One region of the Bacillus sp. SSR7 genome, then DNA from elsewhere that is predicted to be linked to it. Evidence: predicted binding sites of a transcription regulator. Region 1 holds the regulator's gene; the other holds the start of a gene.
What was found. The regulator LexA, encoded in region 1, represses DNA repair genes until DNA is damaged. The targets are predictions, from matches to a motif close to CGAACATATGTTCG.
Positions count from the first base shown of each region.

Region 2: AC0NJG_RS21810 (Y-family DNA polymerase) is a predicted target of LexA. The motif match lies at 9,484-9,497, and genes of this name have one in related genera.

Region 1 is NZ_JBVVXV010000005.1:6,890-18,630, forward strand. Features, by position in the region: gene AC0NJG_RS11420 (methionine gamma-lyase family protein) at 1-48, shown strand, start outside; gene glnR (transcriptional repressor GlnR) at 224-613, shown strand; gene glnA (type I glutamate--ammonia ligase) at 662-1,996, shown strand; gene AC0NJG_RS11435 (PadR family transcriptional regulator) at 2,375-2,698, shown strand; gene AC0NJG_RS11440 (DUF1700 domain-containing protein) at 2,691-3,233, shown strand; gene AC0NJG_RS11445 (DUF4097 family beta strand repeat-containing protein) at 3,234-4,040, shown strand; gene lexA (transcriptional repressor LexA) at 4,127-4,747, opposite strand; gene AC0NJG_RS11455 (YneB family resolvase-like protein) at 4,889-5,545, shown strand; gene AC0NJG_RS11460 (DUF896 domain-containing protein) at 5,591-5,830, shown strand; gene AC0NJG_RS11465 (bifunctional metallophosphatase/5'-nucleotidase) at 5,854-7,452, opposite strand; gene AC0NJG_RS11470 (phosphate/phosphite/phosphonate ABC transporter substrate-binding protein) at 7,637-8,575, shown strand; gene phnC (phosphonate ABC transporter ATP-binding protein) at 8,659-9,432, shown strand; gene phnE (phosphonate ABC transporter, permease protein PhnE) at 9,429-10,223, shown strand; gene phnE (phosphonate ABC transporter, permease protein PhnE) at 10,223-11,026, shown strand; gene tkt (transketolase) at 11,330-11,741, shown strand, end outside.
Region 2 is NZ_JBVVXV010000014.1:130,987-142,727, forward strand. Features, by position in the region: gene AC0NJG_RS21765 (glutamine--tRNA ligase/YqeY domain fusion protein) at 1-1,667, shown strand, start outside; gene AC0NJG_RS21770 (IS6 family transposase) at 1,797-2,483, shown strand; gene AC0NJG_RS21775 (hypothetical protein) at 2,592-3,338, opposite strand; gene AC0NJG_RS21780 (DUF3967 domain-containing protein) at 3,608-4,210, shown strand; gene AC0NJG_RS21785 (hypothetical protein) at 4,362-5,222, shown strand; gene AC0NJG_RS21790 (hypothetical protein) at 5,296-5,631, shown strand; partial or broken gene AC0NJG_RS21795 (peptide ABC transporter substrate-binding protein) at 6,276-7,106, shown strand; gene AC0NJG_RS21800 (hypothetical protein) at 7,413-7,787, opposite strand; gene AC0NJG_RS21805 (YolD-like family protein) at 7,835-8,176, opposite strand; gene AC0NJG_RS21810 (Y-family DNA polymerase) at 8,173-9,438, opposite strand; gene AC0NJG_RS21815 (DUF4083 family protein) at 10,155-10,334, shown strand; gene AC0NJG_RS21820 (SMI1/KNR4 family protein) at 10,388-10,819, shown strand; gene AC0NJG_RS21825 (HU family DNA-binding protein) at 11,020-11,292, opposite strand; gene AC0NJG_RS21830 (amidase domain-containing protein) at 11,412-11,630, opposite strand.

The DNA of each region.
Region 1 (11,741 bases):
TCTGCAATTGATGCATTAATTGAAAAAGAATTATTAACAATTTCTTAAAGGGAAGCTGTCGATTTCGACAGCTTCTTTTGCGTGAAAGTAATGATTTATTTCATTAGAAAAAAGAATGAAAAATTTTTTAAAAAAATCATGTAAGAAAAGCTAACATCTATTGACACTAAACATAACATGGTATAAAATGAGAAGCAGTTAAGGCGAAGGAGGAACTGAAACAATGAAAGAAGATAGACGTTCTGCCCCGCTGTTTCCTATTGGTATTGTTATGGATTTAACACAATTGTCTGCACGTCAAATTCGCTACTATGAAGAGCATAATCTTGTTTCTCCAACCCGTACAAAGGGGAATCGTAGATTATTCTCATTTAACGATGTAGATAAGTTGTTAGAGATTAAAGATTTATTAGATCAAGGCTTGAATATGGCTGGTATTAAACAAGTGTTACTAATGAAAGAAAATCAAACAGAAGCAGTGAAAGTAAAAGAAGAAACGAAAGAAATTTCAAAAACTGAGCTTCGCAAAATACTTCGAGATGAACTACAACATACAGGTAGATTTAATCGAACTTCATTGCGACAAGGTGATATTTCAAGGTTTTTTCACTAAAGAGAACTGATTCTGAAGGTGTTTAGAGGGACTAAGGAGGAATTTATAATGGCTAGGTACACAAAAGAAGATATTTTCCGTTTGGCGAAAGAAGAGAATGTAAAGTATATCCGTTTACAATTTACGGACCTTTTAGGGGTAATTAAAAACGTAGAAATTCCAGTGAGCCAATTAACAAAAGCTCTTGATAACAAAATGATGTTTGATGGATCTTCTATTGAAGGTTTCGTACGTATTGAAGAATCTGATATGTACTTATATCCAGACTTAGATACTTGGGTGATTTTCCCTTGGACAGCTGAAAAAGGTAAAGTAGCTCGATTAATCTGTGATATTTACAATGCAGATGGCACTCCATTTGAAGGGGATCCACGTAACAATTTAAAACGTGTATTAAAAGAAATGGAAGCTTTAGGATTCTCAGATTTCAATCTTGGACCAGAGCCAGAATTCTTCCTATTCAAAGTAGATGAAAAAGGAAATCCAACATTAGAATTAAACGATAACGGTGGATACTTCGACCTTGCGCCGATGGATCTAGGGGAAAACTGTCGTCGTGATATCGTTCTTGAACTTGAAGAAATGGGCTTTGAAATTGAAGCGTCTCACCATGAGGTTGCTCCAGGGCAACACGAAATTGACTTCAAATATGCAAATGCAATTCGTTCATGTGATGACATTCAAACATTCAAACTTGTTGTAAAAACAATTGCTCGTAAACACGGTTTACACGCAACATTTATGCCAAAACCATTATACGGTGTGAACGGTTCAGGTATGCACTGTAACTTATCACTATTCAAAAATGGTGAGAACGTATTCTATGATCAAAACGGTGACTTACAATTAAGTGATGACGCTCGTCACTTCATCGCAGGTATTTTAAAACACGCACCAGCATTTACAGCGGTAGCAAACCCAACTGTAAACTCTTACAAGCGTTTAGTACCTGGATACGAAGCTCCTTGTTACGTAGCATGGTCTGCACAAAACCGTAGTCCATTAGTACGTATCCCTGCATCTCGTGGTATTAGCACACGTGTAGAAGTACGTAGTGTTGACCCAGCTGCAAACCCGTATTTAGTAATGGCAACATTATTAGCAGCAGGTCTTGATGGAATTAAAAACAAATTAACTCCACCAGCTGCAGTAGATCGTAACATCTACGTAATGACAAAAGAAGAGCGCGAAGAAGCAGGTATCGTTGATTTACCGGCAACATTAGCGCAAGCTTTAGTTACGTTACAATCAAATGAAGTGGTATGTGGTGCACTAGGTGACCATTTACTTGAGCACTTCATCGAAGCGAAGGAAATTGAGTGGGATATCTTCCGCACACAAGTTCACCAATGGGAACGCGATCAATATATGTCTCTATACTAAGAGGTGAGGAAGCCCTGATACTACGGTATCAGGGCTTTTTTATTTGTCGGCAATATAGGTGTTAGTTGAAATGAATTGAATAGATGCCTGAAAAAAATATGACGGTATTTGAATTTCTATTCCATATCTTTAATGTAACGTGGTGAAATTCGAATTGCTTTGTGTTCCAAAAGGGTGGATAAGTAAAAGTAACATGCGTAATATCTATAGGTATAAAAAATTGTACGATATGTTGTGTTCGGTATTGGATATGTTTAATACTAAAGTTCGATTGTTTAAAACTATAGTACCTTGCAATAAATAATACTAAGTGGTATATTATGGATATGTCTGGTACCGTGTATTGAACAGTACTGAAATGAGAAAGGGGGATTGTCCTTGAACGTTCAGTTTAAAAAAGGTGTGTTAGAACTGTGTGTATTGGCACTTGTGAAACGTAAGGATTGTTACGGTTATGAACTTGTTCAACAAATCTCAAATAAATTTTTAATATCGGAAGGGTCAGTATATCCTTTATTACGCCGTTTAACGAAAGAAGGATATTTTCAAACGTATTTAAAAGAATCTACGGAGGGGCCACCTCGCAAATATTATCAACTAACTGAGCAAGGGGAAACGCAACTGAATGTGTTAGTAACAGAGTGGCGTGATTTTGCGAAAGGTGTACAAGAAATTATTGAAGGGGTGGAATGGGATGAGTAAAGAACAGTTTCTTAAGGAATTATCAAGTCACCTTAGAAAGTTACCGGACGAAGAAAGAAAAGATATTTTATTTGATTATGAAGAGCATTTTCAGTTTGGGATAGAAGAGGGGAAAACTGAATCGGAAATAATAAAGGGGCTTGGCTCTCCGAAAGTAATTGCAAAAGAATTACTCGCTTTATATCGTTTCGATGAAATGAAAAAAGACCCGTCGACTTCAAATGTGACAAGAGCTGTCATGGCAGCGATTGGACTTAGTTTGTTTAATTTTATTATTGTGTTAGGCCCTTTAGTTGCAATTATTGCTTTTATATTTTCTTTTTGGGTCGGTGGGATTGCTAGTGTAGTGACACCATTTTTTGTTATTGGAAAAGTTTTTGTGGGTACTTTTATATGGTTGGATTTATTCGTTAGTATAACTTTTGTTGGAGTAGGTTTGTTGTTATGTATGATTGCTTATTATAGTACGAAGTGGTTTAAAAGGCTTTGTGTACGTTATGTAATATGGAACTTCAAAATGATAAAAGGGGAGTAGATGATGAAAAAAATATTGTTAGCAGCAATTGCTTGTATCATTATTGGAGTAATTGGGATTTCACAAACATATGAAAAAGCAGTGCAAGCTGCAGAAGAAGGAAACAAAGAAGATAAAATTAAAAATGAAACACTAAAAAATATAGAAGTTAAGTTAGATGTCGGGGATATTGTTGTCCAAAAATCTTCTGACGCTTCTTTTTATGTAAAGCAATCAGGAGATGCGCGTAAACAAGAGATTCGTATTACTGAAGATGGTGATACATTAAAAATCATTGGAGAAAGAGAAAAAGGTGCTTCATTTGATTTTTCCTTTTACGATTTTAGGTTTCAAACGTCTACAGTGACTCTCCTTGTGCCTGAACGCTCTTACCAAGATGTAAAAGTAAATTCATCTGCTGGACAAATTGAAATAAGTGATGTGAAAAGTGACCGTGTAAGTGCTAGAACACTTACTGGAGAAGTGGATTTGAAGCATGTAACGGCTAAGAATGTGGAGGGATCTACAAAAGCTGGTGAAGTAAACTTTAAAAAAGTAATAGGGAAAGTGACTGCAAAAACGACCAGTGGGGAAATAAATATTCTAGATCATGATTCTACGTATAATCTAGAAGCAAGTTCAACTGCGGGAGATATAAATATTACTTTATCGGAAAAACCAAAAGATGCGGTAATTACTGGGCAAAGTGCTGCCGGGGATGTAACAATTTTTAATAAAGAAAATAAAGACGTAACAATTGGCAAGGGGAGTAAAAAGATTAGTGGTAAAACAGCTGCGGGCGATGTGACGATTGAAACGCGTTCATAAGAAATAGAATGTATGAAAATCTATCAAAATACAAAAAAGAAGATAATTACCGTATATGAATAGGGTAATTATCTTCTTTTATATTCTTAATGTAAATCACGATATACGCCAATTACTTTACCGATAACTGACACTTGTTTTAAAATGATAGGTTCTAATGAAGAGTTTTCCGGTTGTAGACGGAAATGGTCTTTTTCTTTATAGAAACGTTTAACAGTTGCTTCATTATCTTCTGTTAAAGCGACTACAATTTCACCATTATATGCAGACTGTTGTTGGCGAACAACAACTAAATCTCCATCGAAAATACCAGCTTCAATCATACTATCTCCAGAAATACGTAACATAAACACTTGATCTGCTCCTGCGACAATGCTAGCTGGAAGAGGGAAGTGTTCCTCAACGCTTTCGACTGCTGTAATTGGTAATCCAGCAGTAACTTTCCCGACAATTGGAACTTGAATAACAGATTGTGTTTCTGTATCCATTCGGTCTTCACCTAAAATTTCAATTGCACGTGGTTTTGTTGGATCGCGTCGAATGTATCCTTTTTCTTCTAATCTTGATAAATGTCCGTGCACTGTAGAACTAGAAGCGAGGCCGACTGCTTGACCAATTTCACGTACGGAAGGTGGATATCCTTTTTCTTGTACTTTTAGCTTAATAAAGTCGAGAATGTCTTGCTGGCGTTTCGTTAACTTTTCCATGTTTTCTAACACCTCGTTTTCTTTCATTTTTCTTATTAATAAGTATAACATGTGAAAAAACATTCTACAAACATAAGTTCGAACAAAAGGCGAATTTATGTTACACTAAAGGGAAATTATAGTGAGAAAGAGGGGTTCATAATGAATGCAATTATTTATGCGCGTGTGAGTACAACAAAAGAAGCACAAGAAACATCATTAGTACGTCAAAAAGATGAATTATTGCATTTAGCGGAGCGCTATCAAATGAATGTTACTAAGGTGATTGAGGAACAGGCTAGTGGCTATACAATTGAACGTGACGGCATATTAGAAGTGTTAGATACAATTCGAGACGAACAAATTGATGTGCTACTTATACAAGATGAAACGCGCCTTGGTAGGGGGAATGCAAAGATTGCGTTAATGCACTGTTTACATAAAGAAGGAATAAAAGTATATACGCATACACATAATGGTGAATTGCAATTGTCGGATTCTGATTCAATGGTATTAGATATTATTGGTATTGTTGAAGAGTATCAAAGAAAGATTCATAATTTAAAAATTAAACGTGGTATGCAACGAGCAGTAGAAAAAGGCTATCGTCCAGAAAATAATTTAAAGAATCGTCATTTAAGTGTAGGACGAGAGAAGAAAGAAGTGCCAATTGAGGAAATTGTACGTTTGCGTAAGAGTGAACTTACTTTTGAAGAAATTGCAGCAACACTACGTGGCTTTGGTCATAATGTTTCAAAAGCGACGGTACATCGTAGATATGTAGAGTATACAAAGCAATTGCTTGATAAAGAAGAGTAACTATTGTATGATAATAATCAGTTTTGATTAGAAGGGGGATTCGAGATGCTTAGTCACGAACTCGTTGAACGCATTAACTTCTTAGCGAAAAAAGCAAAAGCTGAAGGTTTAACTGAAGAAGAACAACGTGAGCGTCAATCGCTACGTGAACAATATTTAAAAGGATTTCGTCAAAATATGTTAAACGAACTAAAAGGAATTAAAGTCGTTAACGAACAAGGTACTGATGTTACACCGGCGAAATTAAAAGCTTTAAAAAAGCAAGATAATGCAAAATTAAACTAAAAGATGGGCGAAGCCCATCTTTTTTATTTATTATAATCGTTAGTAATAACTTTCCAGTTGTTATTAACTGTTGCTTCTATCTTTTTATGTTTCAATATATAGTTAGCGATAAGTTCAGACATATCTGTTGGTATGTCTTTTATTACGGGCTTATTTTGAAACATAAAGAAGTTCCCTCCGCCGCTTGCGCGATAATTATTCATAACGACGTCATATTCTTCGTTCATATTAAGAGGAGTGCCTTTATGTTGTAAAGATTCTACTCTTTCGCCAATTGGTTTTGAAATGTTTAATACGTACGAAATTCCTTCCCACATATCGTAATTATAGTGTTGCGGCTTTGGTTCTATAAAGGTAGGGTTTACGATGATAGATCCATTTTCTTTTAATGTGAAATAAGAAGCAGAGAGTTCGAGAGCATCTTTTATATCTGAGCCAGTTATTCTAATTACTTTTAATGTATTTGGATAAATATAATTAGAAACGATGTCACGCATTGTTACATGTTCCGGGAAACCTGGAGATGTATTATGGAATAGGCTTGTACAAGAAATGGAAACATTAGCAATATCCATCTGTATTTTATTTATGAATTCAATAAAAGGATGGTCTTTCAAACGAGTTTGCATAGCATCTGAAATTTGCATGTCACCGTGGATGGTTCCAATAGGTTGATCAAGCCATTTTTGTGTTTTCTCTTCATAATCGGCTACCAAGTAAAGAACATCTGGATCTGCCTCGATTTCTTGCACAGTCAATAGTTCTGAATAACTCTCTTTTTTTACCCACTCTTGTTTCATTTTTTCAAATGTTATAGTTACTTTTCCAACTGAATGTCCATTACATCCAGTCTGTAAAATTGTTACACCATTACCCACTGTTTGAGCAATTTTTCGGTGCTGATGGCCTGTTAATAAAATATCTATGCCCTCAATTTCATGACACATTGCATACCCTTGGTTTTCACCTGTTAAAACTTCAGTCGGTTCTCCAGTTTGTAAATCGCGTTCAAATCCCCCGTGATACGCTACGACTAGTAAATCTGGTTTCTCGTGTTCGTGAATGTAAGCAACCCAATTTTTTGTTGTTTCTAACGCATCTTCAAATTGTAAGTCTTTAATGTGATGGGGTTGTTCCCAATTTGGAATGTAATGCGTTGTCATCCCTAAAATAGCAATTTTTATATTTGATTCAATGTGTTTTATTATATATGGTTTTCCGAAATAAGATTCTTTGCTGTTTTTATCTAAAATATTTGCTGATAAATACGGGAAGTTGGCAGTAGAAATAGCATGATTTAAGACATCAATTCCGTAATTAAATTCATGATTTCCAATCACTGCAGCGTCATAACGTAAATAGTTTGCTATTAATGACATTGGGTTTTTCTTATCTTTTTCATATGTAGCGTAATGATAAGTAAAGGGTGTTCCTTGTATGAAGTCACCATTATCAATTAATAGGACGTTTCTATTTTCGGAACGTTCTTTTTTTATAAGAGTAGAAATTTTAGCTAAACCAATTTCAGCTTTGGAGTTATCTTGATAGTGAATTGGATAAACAGTACCATGTATATCACTTGTTAATAAGATGTTTAAAGTTATAATTTGATTTTGATTCAATATCATTCACCTTTTCTATTATTATCTACCAATTAAGCATATCAAATATATGAAGAGAATTTTAATGTGAGTGTATAGAATGTGTAAAGATTCTGTAAATAAGCAATTATTCGTGAAAATGTGTGATATATTTCTTCATGTTTACGGAAGGTTATTTTATAACAAGAAAAATGGAGGCATTAACATGTTGAAAAAAGTTTTTGCAATGAGTACAACAGTTGTACTAGCAGCGGGTTTATTAAGTGGCTGTGGAACGAAGGAATCAAGCGCAAGTAAAAATGAAGATACGAAAAAAGGGTATGTACCAAAGACTTTAAATGTTCAATTTGTTCCTTCTCAAAATGCAGATACGTTAGAGGCGAAGGCAAAACCACTTGAGAAGCTATTAAGTGATAAGTTAAATATTCCAGTAAAAGTTAGTATTTCGACGAATTACAATACAATTGTAGAAGCGATGGCATCTAAGCAAGTAGATGTAGGTTTTTTACCTCCAACAGCGTATGTGCTAGCACATGAGAAAAAGGCTGCAAACGTAATTTTACAAGCACAACGTTTTGGAGTAGATGATGAAACGGGAGCTCCTACAAAGGATTTAGTAGACTTTTATAAGTCTGAATTTGTTGTTAAGAAAGATTCAAATATTAATAGTGTAAAAGATTTAAAAGGTAAAAAAATTGGTTATCAAGATGTAACGTCATCAGCGGGGTATGTGTGGCCTGCGGCTGTACTATTAAAAGAGGACGTTGATCCGCTAAAAGATGTGAAACCTGTTACATTAAAAGGTCACGATCAGTCGCTTATTGCTCTTTTAAATGGTGATGTAGACGCAGCTGTTGTATTCCAAGATGCTCGTAATATTGTAAAAAAAGATTATCCGAATATATTTGATCAAACGAAAATAGTGAAATTTACGGAGAAGATTCCAAACGATACGATTTCGGTACGTTCTGATTTAGATGGAGAGTGGAGCAAGAAATTACAGGATGCTTTCATTGAAATTGGAAAGAATGAGGAAGGTCACAAAATCATTAAAGAAGTATATTCACATGAAGGATATGTTAAATCTGATGATAGTAAATTTGATATCGTTCGTGACTATGGGAAGAAAGTAAAAACGCAATAATACATATGGAAATGGCAGCTAGCTGGAAAGGTATGTTTTCAGTTAGTTTGCCGTTTTGAATTCATAGAAGGTAGGTAAGATGTGTGATAGAGTTTCGAAATGTTTCCAAAGTGTATCCAAATGGTACAAAAGGATTGAATCATATAAATTTGAAAATTCAAAAAGGTGAGTTTGTTGTAATGGTAGGGTTGTCCGGAGCTGGAAAGTCTACACTTCTAAGATCGATAAATCGTCTTCATGAGATTACAGAAGGTGAAATCATGATTGAAGGTGAGTCTATTACTGCTGCAAAAGGAAAAGGATTACGCCGCATGCGCCGGGATATTGGTATGATTTTTCAAAGTTTTAATCTTGTAAAGCGATCAACGGTATTAAAGAACGTATTAGCTGGCCGTGTCGGGTATCATTCGACACTACGTACAACGTTAGGCTTATTTCCGAAAGAAGATTTGGAGCTTGCCTTTCAATCGTTAAAAAGGGTAAATATTTTAGAAAAAGCATATGCGCGCGCTGATGAATTATCAGGAGGACAACAACAACGTGTATCAATTGCTAGAGCGTTGGCGCAAGAAGCAAAAATCATATTGGCAGATGAACCTGTTGCGTCGTTAGATCCGCTAACAACAAAGCAAGTATTAGATGATTTGAAAAAAATTAATAAAGATTTTGGAATTACAACAATTGTAAACTTACATTCTATTGATTTAGCTAGGCAATATGCGACACGTATTATTGGATTACATGCAGGCGAAATTGTTTTTGATGGCCTAGTAGAAGAGGCAACGGATGAAAAATTTGCTGAAATTTATGGTGACGTAGCGCAGAAAAGTGAATTGTTAGAGGTGGCAGTTAAATGAATGATGTGACGATATATTCGAAATCGATACCGAAGCCGCCGAGTAAGTTAAAACATATGTTAACGTTAATTCTAGTCATTTTACTGTTGTGGGGAAGTAGTATACAGGTCGACGCATCATTTTCAAAACTAGTAGCTGGTTTTCCTAATATGATGGATTTGTTAAAAGAGATGGTGCCACCAGATTGGAGTTATTTTCAAGTTATTACAACAGCAATGTTAGATACAATACGTATGGCGATTATTGGGACGACTTTAGGAGCGATATTAGCTATTCCACTGGCACTATTTGCGGCAAGTAATGTGTTTACTAGTGCATTTTTGTACAGTCCAGCTCGATTGATTTTAAATTTTATCCGAACGATACCAGATTTATTATTAGCGGCGATTTTTGTAGCTATTTTTGGAATAGGACCACTTCCAGGTATTTTAGCTCTTACTTTTTTCTCAATTGGGCTCGTGGCGAAATTGTTGTATGAGTCAATTGAATCGATTGATCCAGGCCCATTAGAAGCGATGACAGCAGTAGGAGCAAATAAGGTGCAATGGATTGTTTATGGGGTAATTCCGCAAGTGAAAGCACATTTTGTCTCCTATGTTCTTTATACATTTGAGGTGAACGTACGTGCAGCAGCTGTTTTAGGTTTAGTAGGGGCAGGTGGTATTGGATTATATTATGACCGTACACTTGGGTTTTTACAATATCAACAAACTGCATCTATTATTATCTATACCCTTGTTGTTGTATTGTTAATTGATTATGTAAGTACATTGTTGCGGGAGAAATTATAATGAGTAAAACGACGTTAATCGTACCAAAACCGAAGAAACCGAGTATGTATCGCTGGATTATTTTCATAGCACTTACATTTGTTTATGTATGGGCTTTTTCAGGAGTACCGCTAGAAGGAATCAAGGATACGGCGGGAGAAATTACAAAAGCAATTATGACAGGCGTATTGAATCCAGATTGGTCGTATGTATCTTTGCCAGATGGTGAAGATTTATTACATGGTTTAATTGATACGTTGGCAATTGCGATATTAGGTACATTTATTTCTGCCTTTTTATCTATTCCATTCGCTTTTTGGGCGGCGACGAATATGAGTAGTGGAAAATTAACTTCGGGAACTGGGAAATTTGTACTTAGTTTTGTCCGTACATTTCCTGAATTAGTTATGGCTCTTTTATTTATAAAAGCTGTTGGACCAGGTTCTTTTGCCGGCGTTCTAGCTTTAGGGTTACACTCTATTGGAATGTTAGGGAAATTATATTCAGAAGGAATTGAAAATATAGATAAAGGACCGACGGAAGCGTTAATAGCAACAGGTGCGAATCGTTTTCAAATACTTTGGTATGCAGTATTGCCACAAGTATTACCAGATTTTCTATCCTATACGTTATACAGGTTCGAAATTAATGTGCGATCCGCTGCCATTTTAGGTGTTATTGGAGCAGGTGGAATTGGCACACCTTTAATTTTTGCACTGAGTTCACGCAATTGGTCTCGTGTAGGAATTATTTTATTAGGCATCATTTTAATGGTTATTATCATTGATTTTATTTCAAGTTCGATTCGGAAACGGATTGTTTAACTGATTTGAAAAGCATCGAATTTAGATGCTTTTTTGTACTTTTAAAAGCGGATTGAAAAAGTTAGTATAGAAGAATTTTGTATATCTGTATAAATATACAGATAATTCCCTTTCTTTTCAAAATAAAAATAATGAAAAAGTATGTCATATTGAATGCCCATACATTCCCGGAAACATTGATTTTTTTATAAAAAATCAAAAAAACATCAACATATTTGTCGATACATGTTGTATAATCTTGCGTGGGAAGCTATCATATAAATGTATAAAACGTTTACTAATATAAGCGAAGGGAAGAATAGCATGTCACATTCAATCGAACAACTTTCTATCAACACGATTCGCACATTATCCATCGATGCGATTGAAAAAGCAAACTCTGGTCACCCAGGAATGCCAATGGGTGCAGCACCAATGGCTTATACATTATGGACTCAATTTATGAAACACAATCCAAATAACCCAACGTGGTTTAACCGTGATCGTTTCGTATTATCTGCAGGTCATGGTTCAATGTTATTATACAGCCTACTTCACCTATCTGGTTATGATGTAACAATGGATGACTTAAAGAACTTCCGTCAATGGGGAAGCAAAACTCCAGGACATCCTGAGTACGGTCATACAGCTGGTGTAGATGCAACGACTGGTCCACTTGGACAAGGTATTGCAACAGCTGTAGGTATGGCAATGGCTGAAAGACATTTAGCTGCTA
Region 2 (11,741 bases), on a different contig from region 1:
AGAGTGAATTTTTCAATAGTTTAGAACGAATCGTTGATGAAGATATAAGGCGGGGCATTTATAGTAGAAAAATTTGCACAAGGTTTCCCCCTGAGCCAAATGGTTATCTTCATATTGGAAGTGCTTATGCTATTAATATTAATTATATGATTGCTCAAAAGTTCAATGGAACATTTAATCTTCGATTTGATGATACCAATCCTTTAAAAGAAGATATTGAATATGTTAATGCAATTATTGAAGACATAAATTGGTTAGGATATTCCCCTGTCAACCGTATATTCTATGGCTCTGATTATTCAAATGAAATATTTGATGCAGCAATTAGTTTAATACGTAGGGGTAAAGCTTATGTATGTGAATTATCACCTGAAAAAATTAAAGAATATCGAGGTACTCTGACAGAACCAGGTAAAAACAGCCCTTATAGAAATAGGACTATTGAGGAGAATATGGATTTATTTTTAAAGATGAAAAATGGTGAATTTCCAACTGGTTCAAAGGTGTTAAGAGCAAAAATCGATATGGAATCGCCAAATATTAATTTAAGAGATCCGATTCTTTATAGGATAATTTACGCAAATCATTATAGAACAGGTAATGATTGGTGTATATATCCGATGTATGATTTTGCTCATCCTATACAAGATGCAATTGAAGGCATAACACATTCTTTATGTTCCATAGAATTTAAAGATCATCGTCCTTTATACGAATGGGTTCTAAGAGAGTTAGGAATTGAGGAACCGCCAAAACAAAGAGAATTTGGCAGAGTTAATATAACTGGTGTTGTAACGAGTAAACGTTATTTGAGGGAGTTAGTTACAGAAAAGTTTGTAGATGGATGGGATGACCCTAGATTACCAACTTTAAAAGGGCTCAGAAGAAGGGGGTTTACCCCTGAAAGTATTCAATCTTTTGTTAATGAAATTGGTTTTGTAAAACATCAAAGTACAGTTGATTTTACAATGCTTGAAAGTATTGTACGTAATGAATTGAAAACAAAAGTTCAAAGTGTAATGGCTGTTTTAAACCCGCTTAAAGTAACTATAACAAATTATGATGCAAATAGGACTGAACTCTTATCGATTGAAAATAATAAAGAAAATCTTGAGTTAGGAAGTAGGGATGTACCTTTTTCAAAGGTAATTTATATCGAAAAGGATGACTTTATGGAAATTCCAATAAAAGGTTATAAAAGATTGTCTTTAAATTCAGAGGTTAGATTAAAAGGTGCCTACATTATTAAGTGCAATGATGTTATTAAGGATGAAGTCACAGGTGAGGTAACCGAACTTTTATGTACTTATGACCCAATAACTAAGAGTGGAACAGGGTTTAAAGGAAGAAAAGTAAAAGGAATTATTCATTGGGTTTCAGCTGAAGATTGTATTTCAGTTGAAGTAAACTTATTTGATAAGTTATTTCATAATGAAGAGATTGTGAAAGACTCCCAAAAAACTTGGAACGAAAAGATCAATCCAGATTCTAAAATGGTTCTAAATGATTGTAAAATAGAATCTTGTATCATAAATGCAAATATTGAGGAGAGGTTTCAATTTTTCCGACATGGTTATTTTTGTTTAGATAAATACTCAACGGATAAAAAATTTATTTTTAACAGAATTGTTTCATTAAAGGATTCCTGGAATGGAAAGAAAAAATAAAATTTTAAAGTTGAAACACAATCTGTTTTATTCCGAAAAAAATGAAAAAAAAAGATCCATATCGGTTCCGTTGCAAAGTTTTTTAAATGAAGCTAAACTGTAGGGAAAATGTGTTGAGGAGAATGATACATGAGATATTTTAAAGGAAAACAGTTCAAAAAAGACATTATTTTAGTAGCAGTTGGCTATTACTGTCGTTTTTCTTTAAGCTATCGTGATGTATCTGAGATTCTCAAGGAACGTGGTGTGTCAGTTCATCCAACAACTATGATGCGTTGGGTTCATGAATATGGAAATCTAATCTATCAAATGTGGAAGAAGAAAAACAAATCGGCACTCCATGCTTGGCATTTGGATGAGACGTATATCAAAATTAAAGGAGAATGGTGTTACTTGTATCGTGCCATTGATAGTGATGGACATACACTGGACTTTCAACTTCGAAAAACACGTAATCATCAAACTGCTTATGCCTTTATGAAAAGACTGGTAAAACATTTTAGAGAACCATCGGTTCTTACGACAGACAAGGCCCCGGCTTTACTTTGTGCATTCAAAAAATTACAAAAAGCCGATTATTATACACATACCAAACACTGTACCATTAAACATCGTAATAATCTCATTGAACAAGATCATCGACATGTCAAAATCCGGTTTGTAAAATCAGCTGGATTTCAAACTCTTCGTCATGCTTCTCGTACCATCAAAGGAATCGAAACGATTCAGGCTATATATAAACAAAGGCGAAATCTTCAAACAGATTTCGCCTTCTCAGTGTACAATGAATTACAACAATTAATGACCACTGCATAAATAGTTCCCCTTATTTATCCACTCGTTTATGCTTTTTCAAACTTTGTAACACAACCATGAACAGTAAGACTTATAATATATATTGAAGAAAAGGACTCTTTGAATAAATCATGAGTCCTTTTTATCATTTAGAAGTGAAATTTGATTTGTAGTGTATTCGTTCATTGTAGATGTATGATAATCAATCCACTCTTCAACTGTCATGCTAGAATCTCTAGCGAACTTTTTGGCATATTTATGTACGGTTTTATTAGTTTCTTTAAAACCATATAGGTTAATGCCACCAGCGGTTTCGCCTATAAAATTAAATTCTCGGTGTTCATCAGGATAAAAATTAAACGCGATTTGATGGATTGTAGTATCGATTACGTACCCATCAAAGAGAATGTAAGAATGAAGTCCGAATAATCCGTTTTGATGCATGTTTTTTAGAATATGTTGACCATGGAATTCGTGATGGTAATAGCCTTGCATAAAGGATAATTTGTTCTTAGATATTTCATTTGATGTCAATAACAAATAATAAAGTAAAACACTTGCGTAAATACATAATCCGCCGTTTTTGTTGTGCTTTAAAACTTCTTTCCAGGCAAAATCATCTTTTTTTAGAAAAGAAGATACAAGGTTGTAATCTTCATATAAAGCAGCGTGTGTCAATTTTGTTAGGTATAGAACTGGTTTTATAGTTTGTGCGGTAAAGAGGTGACCTGGCGCTTGTTGACTTTGATAGCGTATAGGTTTTTGTTTCTTGTAATCATAACTTGTAAGCCATTCCTTTTTAAATACAGAGGAAATGTTTTTGATAACTATATTATGTGGATCTTGAGACTTGTTTATTTTTAGGGATATATCCATAAGAACCCTTCACTCGGATTTGTAATTTCACATACCGTAATCTTAGAGTTTGATATTCATATTATATGACGAGGACAAATTTGTTACCAGAAGATATATCGAAAAAAACGTCAGAGAATTCTATAATAAGTTACTTTTAAAGGTAACAAATATGTACAATCTATTAATCTGACAAAATACAGCAAAGACCGTACGAGCTTCGTCGATGGATTGTAAGAGGTTATTACTCTATGGATATGGAATTCTCCTTATAGGAGGTGCGTAGCGCTATGTCAGATACAGAAATACTATATACCGCTAATGAAGTTTATGATCGCTTAGGAGTAAAAAGCAGCACACTTAGAAAGTATTCGGATGTCCTGGAACGTGAAGGTTATATAGTAAAGAAGAATAGTAGAAGAAGAAGGGAATACACTGATTTTGATGTATTACTTATTGAAAAATTAGTAGAGTTGAGTAGAGAAGACGGTATGACATTAGAGAAATCAGCAAAAATGATTATTCAACAATTTGGAATAGAAAACAAAAAAGAAGATGCTAAGGAATCTGACTCATTACCTTATCAAGTACAGGTCCAATTTCAACAACAATATAGCGCTATGATACAAGAGATTAATAAGATGCAGCAAGCAAACCTATTAGAATTGGAACAAAGGTTAAGTGATCGCATTGATCAAAGAAATAAATTAATTGAAAACGATATAAAGGATCGTAAGGAACGTGAAGAAAGAATAGAAAAAAGGCTGGAACTGAGAGATGACAATCTAATGAAAATGGTTAGAGAGATCCAAGATGCAAAACGTACTATTGTATCAGCCCAACAAGAAATAGCGGCAGCAAAAAAGAAAGCCTTGTGGAAATTTTTGGGATAAGCACATTCATTAGTGGATGTACTCATATTTGTGATAGAAGAGAAATGATCTAAACTAAAAGTGTTTCGTATTTCTTTTGTTATTTGTATAATAAAGGAAGAGATATTTTAATAGTGGTTATAACATTAAGTAACTTCGAGGGAGAATTCAAATGGATATAACAGAGCAAAACGAAATGGATGAACTAAAAGCATTAAAAGATGAAACATTATATGATTTATTGATAGTTAAGCATTATTTGGATTTTCAAACAAATGGTAAAGCGCAAATGAACTTGTTTTTAAAACCGATGTTTAATTTTGAAAGGGTAACGAATATTGATGAGGTTTTTGAGTATACAAAAGCAATTAGGCAAGAAGTAGCTAAAATTTATCATTTAATTGGTAGACTCCAAGAGGGATTGGAGCAAAAGGGTGTTGAGAGTAATAAGACAGGAATTGATGTGTTTGCAGGGTTAGATATTGATTTGTTTTTTGTGAAATATCGTACAATCATAGACTATCTATTGCATATTGTCAGGTTGAATTATGGAGATGAAATGGAGAAAATAAAAAAGGTAAAAGATATTTTTGTTTTTCTGAAAGATAAGGCGAAAGAAAAAAACTACTCTACTTCATTAATAAATCATTCTTGGTTTTATTTAGTTGGGGAATATAGAAATGGTTTAGTTCATAGAGGAAGTAATTGTGCAGCATTTGCAGCTTCAAGTGACATTCCATTTCAAATCTATAAAATAGGTTTGGAAGATACTGTATTTGATAAAGAGTATTTATTATATAATGATGCCAATCTTTACAGTTTTCGCTACTTCTTTGTAGTGTATATGTCATATTTACATTACTTCATGGAAGAACTTTTCACTTTGATGTATAAGACAAGTCAAAATGGAAGTGCTGAACTAGAGGATTTGGACAATGATTTAGGTTATCTTACGAATAAAGAGATTGTTTTGAGTTGGACTACAGATTGCTATAATGCAATTATAAAATATTTGGAAAAATTTGATTTTTAGTAAAAAAACAGAACAATATATGTATATTTGATATTGAAATGTGATTAAAACCATCATAACAGGAGGAATATTCATGAGAATAATTTCAGCGCGCTTTAAAAATGAATCTTATAATTGTGATTGTAACGAAGAAATAGAAAGTGAAAAAGTTAATAGAGAAACATGGGAATGTAATGAATGTAAAGAGAAAATAGCTATTGATATAGGGAGTATAAGGGATGAATTAGTTAGATTACACCCTAATGAAATAAGTAAGTATGACTATGTTTTTAATCGAAGTGAAGAAGAGTTTTGTGCGGTGAAGGATGTTTTGCATTATAATGGGAAATATTACATTTGTATTGAAGGTTATGGAAAGATAAAGGTTGAAGCATATGAATTTGTAGATTGTATGAGAAATCAACATTAAATTTAAATCAGAAGTTGTGATTGTTTAGGAAGAGATCAATTGATTGTAGAAGAGCGTCCGTATTTTATAGAACAAATGCAAGAAATGAATTGTATATACAGAGAGAATATTGGAAATAATTATAATGCGGTTAAATGAATCTTTTTTTATGCATAAGATTCGATTGGTTAAGCTACTGATCATGGTGTATTCAATCGAAAAGAAACGGATGATCGTCACGAATAATCGGGCACATACATAGCCTGGTGCACCTGAATAAATTTAGTGTCTGAAAAAATGTCACATAAGGGATATATATTGTTAAATGTTTTACTGACAATACATAGTGAAAATTGCCTGGTTGATTTGCCCTAAATCAATACGGGGCTATTCGTGTTTGTTGGGAGCATTGTGTCTATTTTATTAATATAATTTCACATACCGTAATAAAAATACATTTTAATGATTGACACAATAATCTAAACAGTGCTACGTTTTTAGTGATATGAGAAAAAGAGGTTTATTGTATAGGTTAAATATCTTTAATGATAAGAGATGTCATAAGGTATAACAGGAAAGGTGATCTGTCTCTTTATATACTGTAAAATTCAATATATAGATAATTTAATTATATGAACCTCATATTTAGAGAGGGAGAAATTAAGATGTTAAAAAAAGTAACACCGGTAATTGCTACTGTGATGGGATTTGGACTGCTGTTAACTGCTTGTAGTAGCCCAGGAAGGGGAAGTAGCACAACGACAGGAGAAGGGAAAAGTGAAGCGAAACAATCTATTCATTTGCCCTATATAGCAGAGATCCCAACAATGGATGTAACAAAAGCAACCGATGGAGAATCAATGAATGTGATGAGGAATGTGTTTGAAGGGTTGTATACTCTTGGTGATGAGAATAAAACGGTTCCTGGTGTGGCTGAATCTTGTGATATAAGCCCTGACAAAAAAACATATACATTTCATCTAAGAGAAACAAAATGGTCGAATGGAACTCCTGTTACTGCCGAAGACTTTGTGTTTTCTTGGAAAAGAGCTGTTAATCCTGATACAGCGGCGGAATATGCGTTTTTATTTTTTGATATCAAAAATGCAAAAAAGATAAATAGCAAGGAATTAGCTGTTGATCAGCTGGGAGTTAAAGCTATAGATAATAAAACATTAGAAGTACAGTTGGAGCAACCTGTACCGTATTTTATTCATCTAACAACTTTCTCGACATTTTTACCGATTAATGAAGAATACTTTAAAGAAAAAGGGAAGCAATATGGTTTAGAAGCGGACCAATTACTTTATAATGGAGCGTTTACATTAGAGAATTGGAAACATGAGCAAAGTTTTCAGTTTAAAAAGAACAAAAATTATTGGGATGCGAAAACAGTTAAATTAGATGAAATTAATTTTGATGTTGTTAAGGATAAAGCAACTGAAATTAATTTGTATGAAGCGGGACAATTGGATCGTGTAGGGTTAACGGGTGACCCCTACTAGAGCTTCATAGTGATAGTTGAAATCGTCTTTTTGTTTAGTTGGATTATGTGGTTTATGGATTGTATATAACGCTTGTTTATAACGCAAATACTTTTCATATCTGGAATTTGTTTTTCCAGTGTTCTTTTTGGAATTAATATAACAAACATAACCTCTAGATTCTTCGATGTTTTTTTGAACCTGCTCGTATAATTTTTTATCGTAATTAATGACGCTATACATATTTAATACTTTATAAAACAATTGATCAACTCCATTTGTTAATAAATTTTTTTGCTGTTTGTAGTAGTATCATTTTTATTTGAATTCTACATAAAATTTAGTGTCAATAATTCCAAAAGCAACTTTACTTGGAAATGGATTATTTCCTACTGAAGCAGCTTGCAAACAAGAAAACACCCAATGTTCCAGTTCGAAGGGTAAGCGGTATGCTTGAAGACTACCATCATTGTTTTTTACTGTTACAATCGGTGCATTTATCCTGGTTGTAGCAAAACCATCCGTTGTTATCATTGCTACTGCATCATTCGATTGAAAACCAGCGCTTAACACCTCGTAAATTACCCCGTCTTTCTTATTAATAATCATAGGTATATTTAGAAAGGGATAGCTATTAATATCATTATGAATAACTACTCCTGCTGTATTCTTTCTTATCTGATTCCCTTGCATTTTATACACTCCTTTATAAGGTTCCAACATGTTCACTTACATGCTTTCTATTTTACATCTATTATATTAGAAAATTGTAGTTTCATCTTGTTACCAAAAGCATCCGTACATATAACAGCGCTATTTAACGGATCAATATCAACAACAGTCATATAACCTGAGAGTAAATAACCGTCTTCATAATATGAAATTAATATTTCTTCTTCAGATAATAAGGAACATACTAGCATATTTTCAATTCGTTCTTTTTCTTCAGTTGTTAAAATTGGACGGGTGACTTTGTGTTGTTCCTTAATGATTTCATGTATCCCATCAAATTGGGGTGTTAATGCTGCGAACGGAGCCCACTTCACCATTCCGCGTCCCTTTGGCATATTAGCGTTGCTCATTTTCTGTGTCCTCCTATCAGTGTGTTTCTATATCTAGCTGTGGCGTTATGAGTGTAGGAAACACCCCGCAATATGCTGTTCTTCCCAAACCTTGTGCGTATTTCATCCATTACTTTTGTTAATTTTACTTCTTGTTCTCGCTGCGTTATGTTATCAAAAAGAGAAATTTGTTCCTCTCCTTCTTGGATTAGGTTCGTTAGAGAAATGCTTATGCTACGGATGGGTTCTCCAGTATATTGTTGATGTAAAAAGTATGTACAGATCTTATAAATATCCATTGTTAGATTAGTTGGACGACTTAAAGTATGTGTTTTTCTAATACCACCGTTATAACTTTTGCTATAACCGACAGAAAAATGAACGGTTTGGGCAAGTTTATTTTGTCTTCTAAGCCGATAACAAACTTCTTCTATATGTTCCAATAGAATAATCGGAAATTCTTCTATTGTGTAGTCACGCATTAAAATTTGGCTTTTCCCAACAGAAGTTGTGGCAGGAACATATTTTTCTGAAATGCGACTAAAGTCAATTCCGTAGCTATGTAAGTGTAATTCTTCTCCAATCTTACCGAAGCTCTGTTTTAAGTATTTAAGAGGGTAATTGGCTAAATCTCCTATAGAATGTATTCCTTTTCGATTCAGCTTTTCTTCCGTTTTGTACGAAATACCCCAAAATGTATTAAGCGGTCGTATGCTCCATAATTTTGTTGGGACATCTTCATATTTCCAATAAGCAATGCCGTTTTGATTCTTCTTTGCTTCAATATCTAAAGCTACTTTGCTCATTAAAGGGTTAGGGCCAATTCCTATTGTGCATTCGATCCGTGTTTTCGCATATATTTCACGTTTAAATTTCAACGCAAACTCATAGGGATCGTTAGCAAATAAATGAATACTATCCGTAATATCCATAAAGAACTCGTCGATGGAATATTGGTGAAAATCCTCAATAGGAACGTACTGCAAAGCTAGCTTTGTTATGTAATTGGAGCATTTTATATAAGTACCCATAATTGGATTTACAACAAGAATATCTTTTCTGCGAGGAATCTCGTATAATCTGGCCATCTTCTTTACCCCCAATTCTTTTAATGGGGGAGTGGCAGCTAATACGATTGAACCGTTTCTATTTACATCACCGACTACTGCCAATTTTGTATACATAGGATCTAACCCCATTTTGATGCAACTTACAGAAGCGTAAAAGCTACGTAAATCAACACATAAGATGATTCTATTCGGTAAGATAGAATAGTCATACACTGTTATTCCTCCCTATATAATAAGAACGTTCGTTCTTATTATATACGAACTTGCGTTCTTTTATAAAGAGTTTTTGTTTAAAAATAATCTTTTGCATAAAGAAAAGACACTCTTATATGAGTGTCTTTCAGATATTCTGCTTGTGGGAGCAGCAATTCTAACACCAATCAACAATAAGAGGGCATAGATATATATCCTCTTACTATTGATTAAAGGTACGAAATATAAAAGAAGAGACACTATACAGTGTCTTTTTTGTTGATATTGCTTTAAGGAAAATGTAGTGATTAATCAAAGAATCTTGGATGCTTCTTGGTTAATCTTAGTATAACATTATTTTTAATCTTAATATATGAAATTTTACATATATTAAGGTGTATATTTCAATTGATACCTTTGTTTTATGATCAAAAGAATACCGCCAGTATTTCCAAAAGCCTCCACATTAAGATTATGCACGATTTTATACAGTTTTTTGACCGATTCAGTAACAAATAACAAACCTAAAAACGCACTATAATATGGATGTATAAAAAATTATATAGGTAGATAGAACACAAAAGGAGTTTTCTTTGTGAGAGTAGGGTTCCTCCTTTTTCCTTGCTACCAATAATGAGACGTTATGTTAACCTGATATGTATAGAATATACAACAAAAATCAAACAACATATCAATTCTTTCAAATGGTAAAATAGGGGAAAAGGAGGTTCTAAATAATGCCTTTAGAAAACCCTATGTATTACATAGGAATTGCTATTATTTTAGTAATCATCGGTGCACTATTTGGCGGGATTATACGTATAATTCGGCATACTAGCAATCACAAAAAGCAAGATCCAGTTGAGCAAAAGTTAGATAGGGTTATTCAACTGTTAGAAAAACAAAACAAAGATTGACTCTCCAAACAGAGGGAGTTGTTGTTGAGATGAAGAAAAGGAAGGGAACATAAATGGAGTTGTATCGCAGTAAAATTAGAGAATTGCTTGAATTCAATAATCAAAGGGAGTATTTCTATAAAGAGAAAGAAGAAGCTATTCAAGAAGTTGAAGAGAGACTTAACGTAAAGCTTCCAGACAGTTACCGATGGTTTCTAAAGGAATATGGAGGCGGGGGTAATGGTCTATATGTGAACGACTGCAACGATATTTTGCATTACCATGACAGATTTAAGTCCTTCAACATTCCGAAAGGATATATTATTATTGAGCATTGCGATGAGTATTCCTATTGTTTAGATACGGAAAAAATGATGAACAATGAATGTCCTGTTGTAAACTGGAGTGCTCATGAAAAAGGTATCTATCCAGAATCGGACAACTTTTACAAACACTTATTAGAGAAAATTGAAAATGCAATTGAAAATGAGTGGTGGGAAGAATAATATATAACAAACCACAACACAATTCCTTTCAAGAAATACAAGCAGAATTACTTCAGTTTTCGAATTTTACGTAAACTAGCCCCTACAAGAGAGGCTAGTTTTTTTCTTAGTGTGGCTTTTTTCAAAAATGCTAGTATTTTCCCAACAAGGCCATTAAAAAGGGGCTGATATGAATATCAACCCCTTTTGATTATGTATAATTATTTCACTGCTTCTTTTAATTCTTTTCCAGCTTTAAAAGCAGGTGCCTTTGAAGCGGCGATTTGCATTTCTTCACCTGTTTGTGGGTTACGTCCTGTACGTGCAGATCTTTCACGTACTTCAAATGTACCAAAACCAAGAATCTGTACTTTTTCTCCATTTGCTAGCGCATTTGTTATTGTATCTAAAACAGCTTGTGTTGCTGCAGCTGCATCCTTTTGTGTAAGTTCTGCTTTTTCTGCTACTGCTTTTGTTAATTCAGTCTTATTCATTTTCTACACCTCGTTATATGTAATTAGGTGACTATTATAACGTGCCTATACTTTTGATGCAATTAGTACCATACCTATATATTTTTATAAACTAATTATAAGACTACTCTTTTTATTTTTTAAGATTGACTAAACTTTAATACACTGTAAGAAGAAGTTACAGGGAGAACAATTGGTGTGTCAAATTTACCAGGGCTATGTTGAGCTATCCTTGGACCGTCTGGTGTTTTTTTAATAACAAAAACAGTATGCCACATAGTTCCCGAGGAAGTTTCTTTATATTGTACTACATCACCTGCAGCTGAACCTTTCCATACTGAGGATAGAACAGTAGTTATAGTAAATTATCCAGAAGATAATAAGTATTATATATTTGAAAGATAATTTATTATTTATTTTCAAATTAAGTAGAAGAAAATTTGTTTATTCACTCTAATAAAAAGCTATCC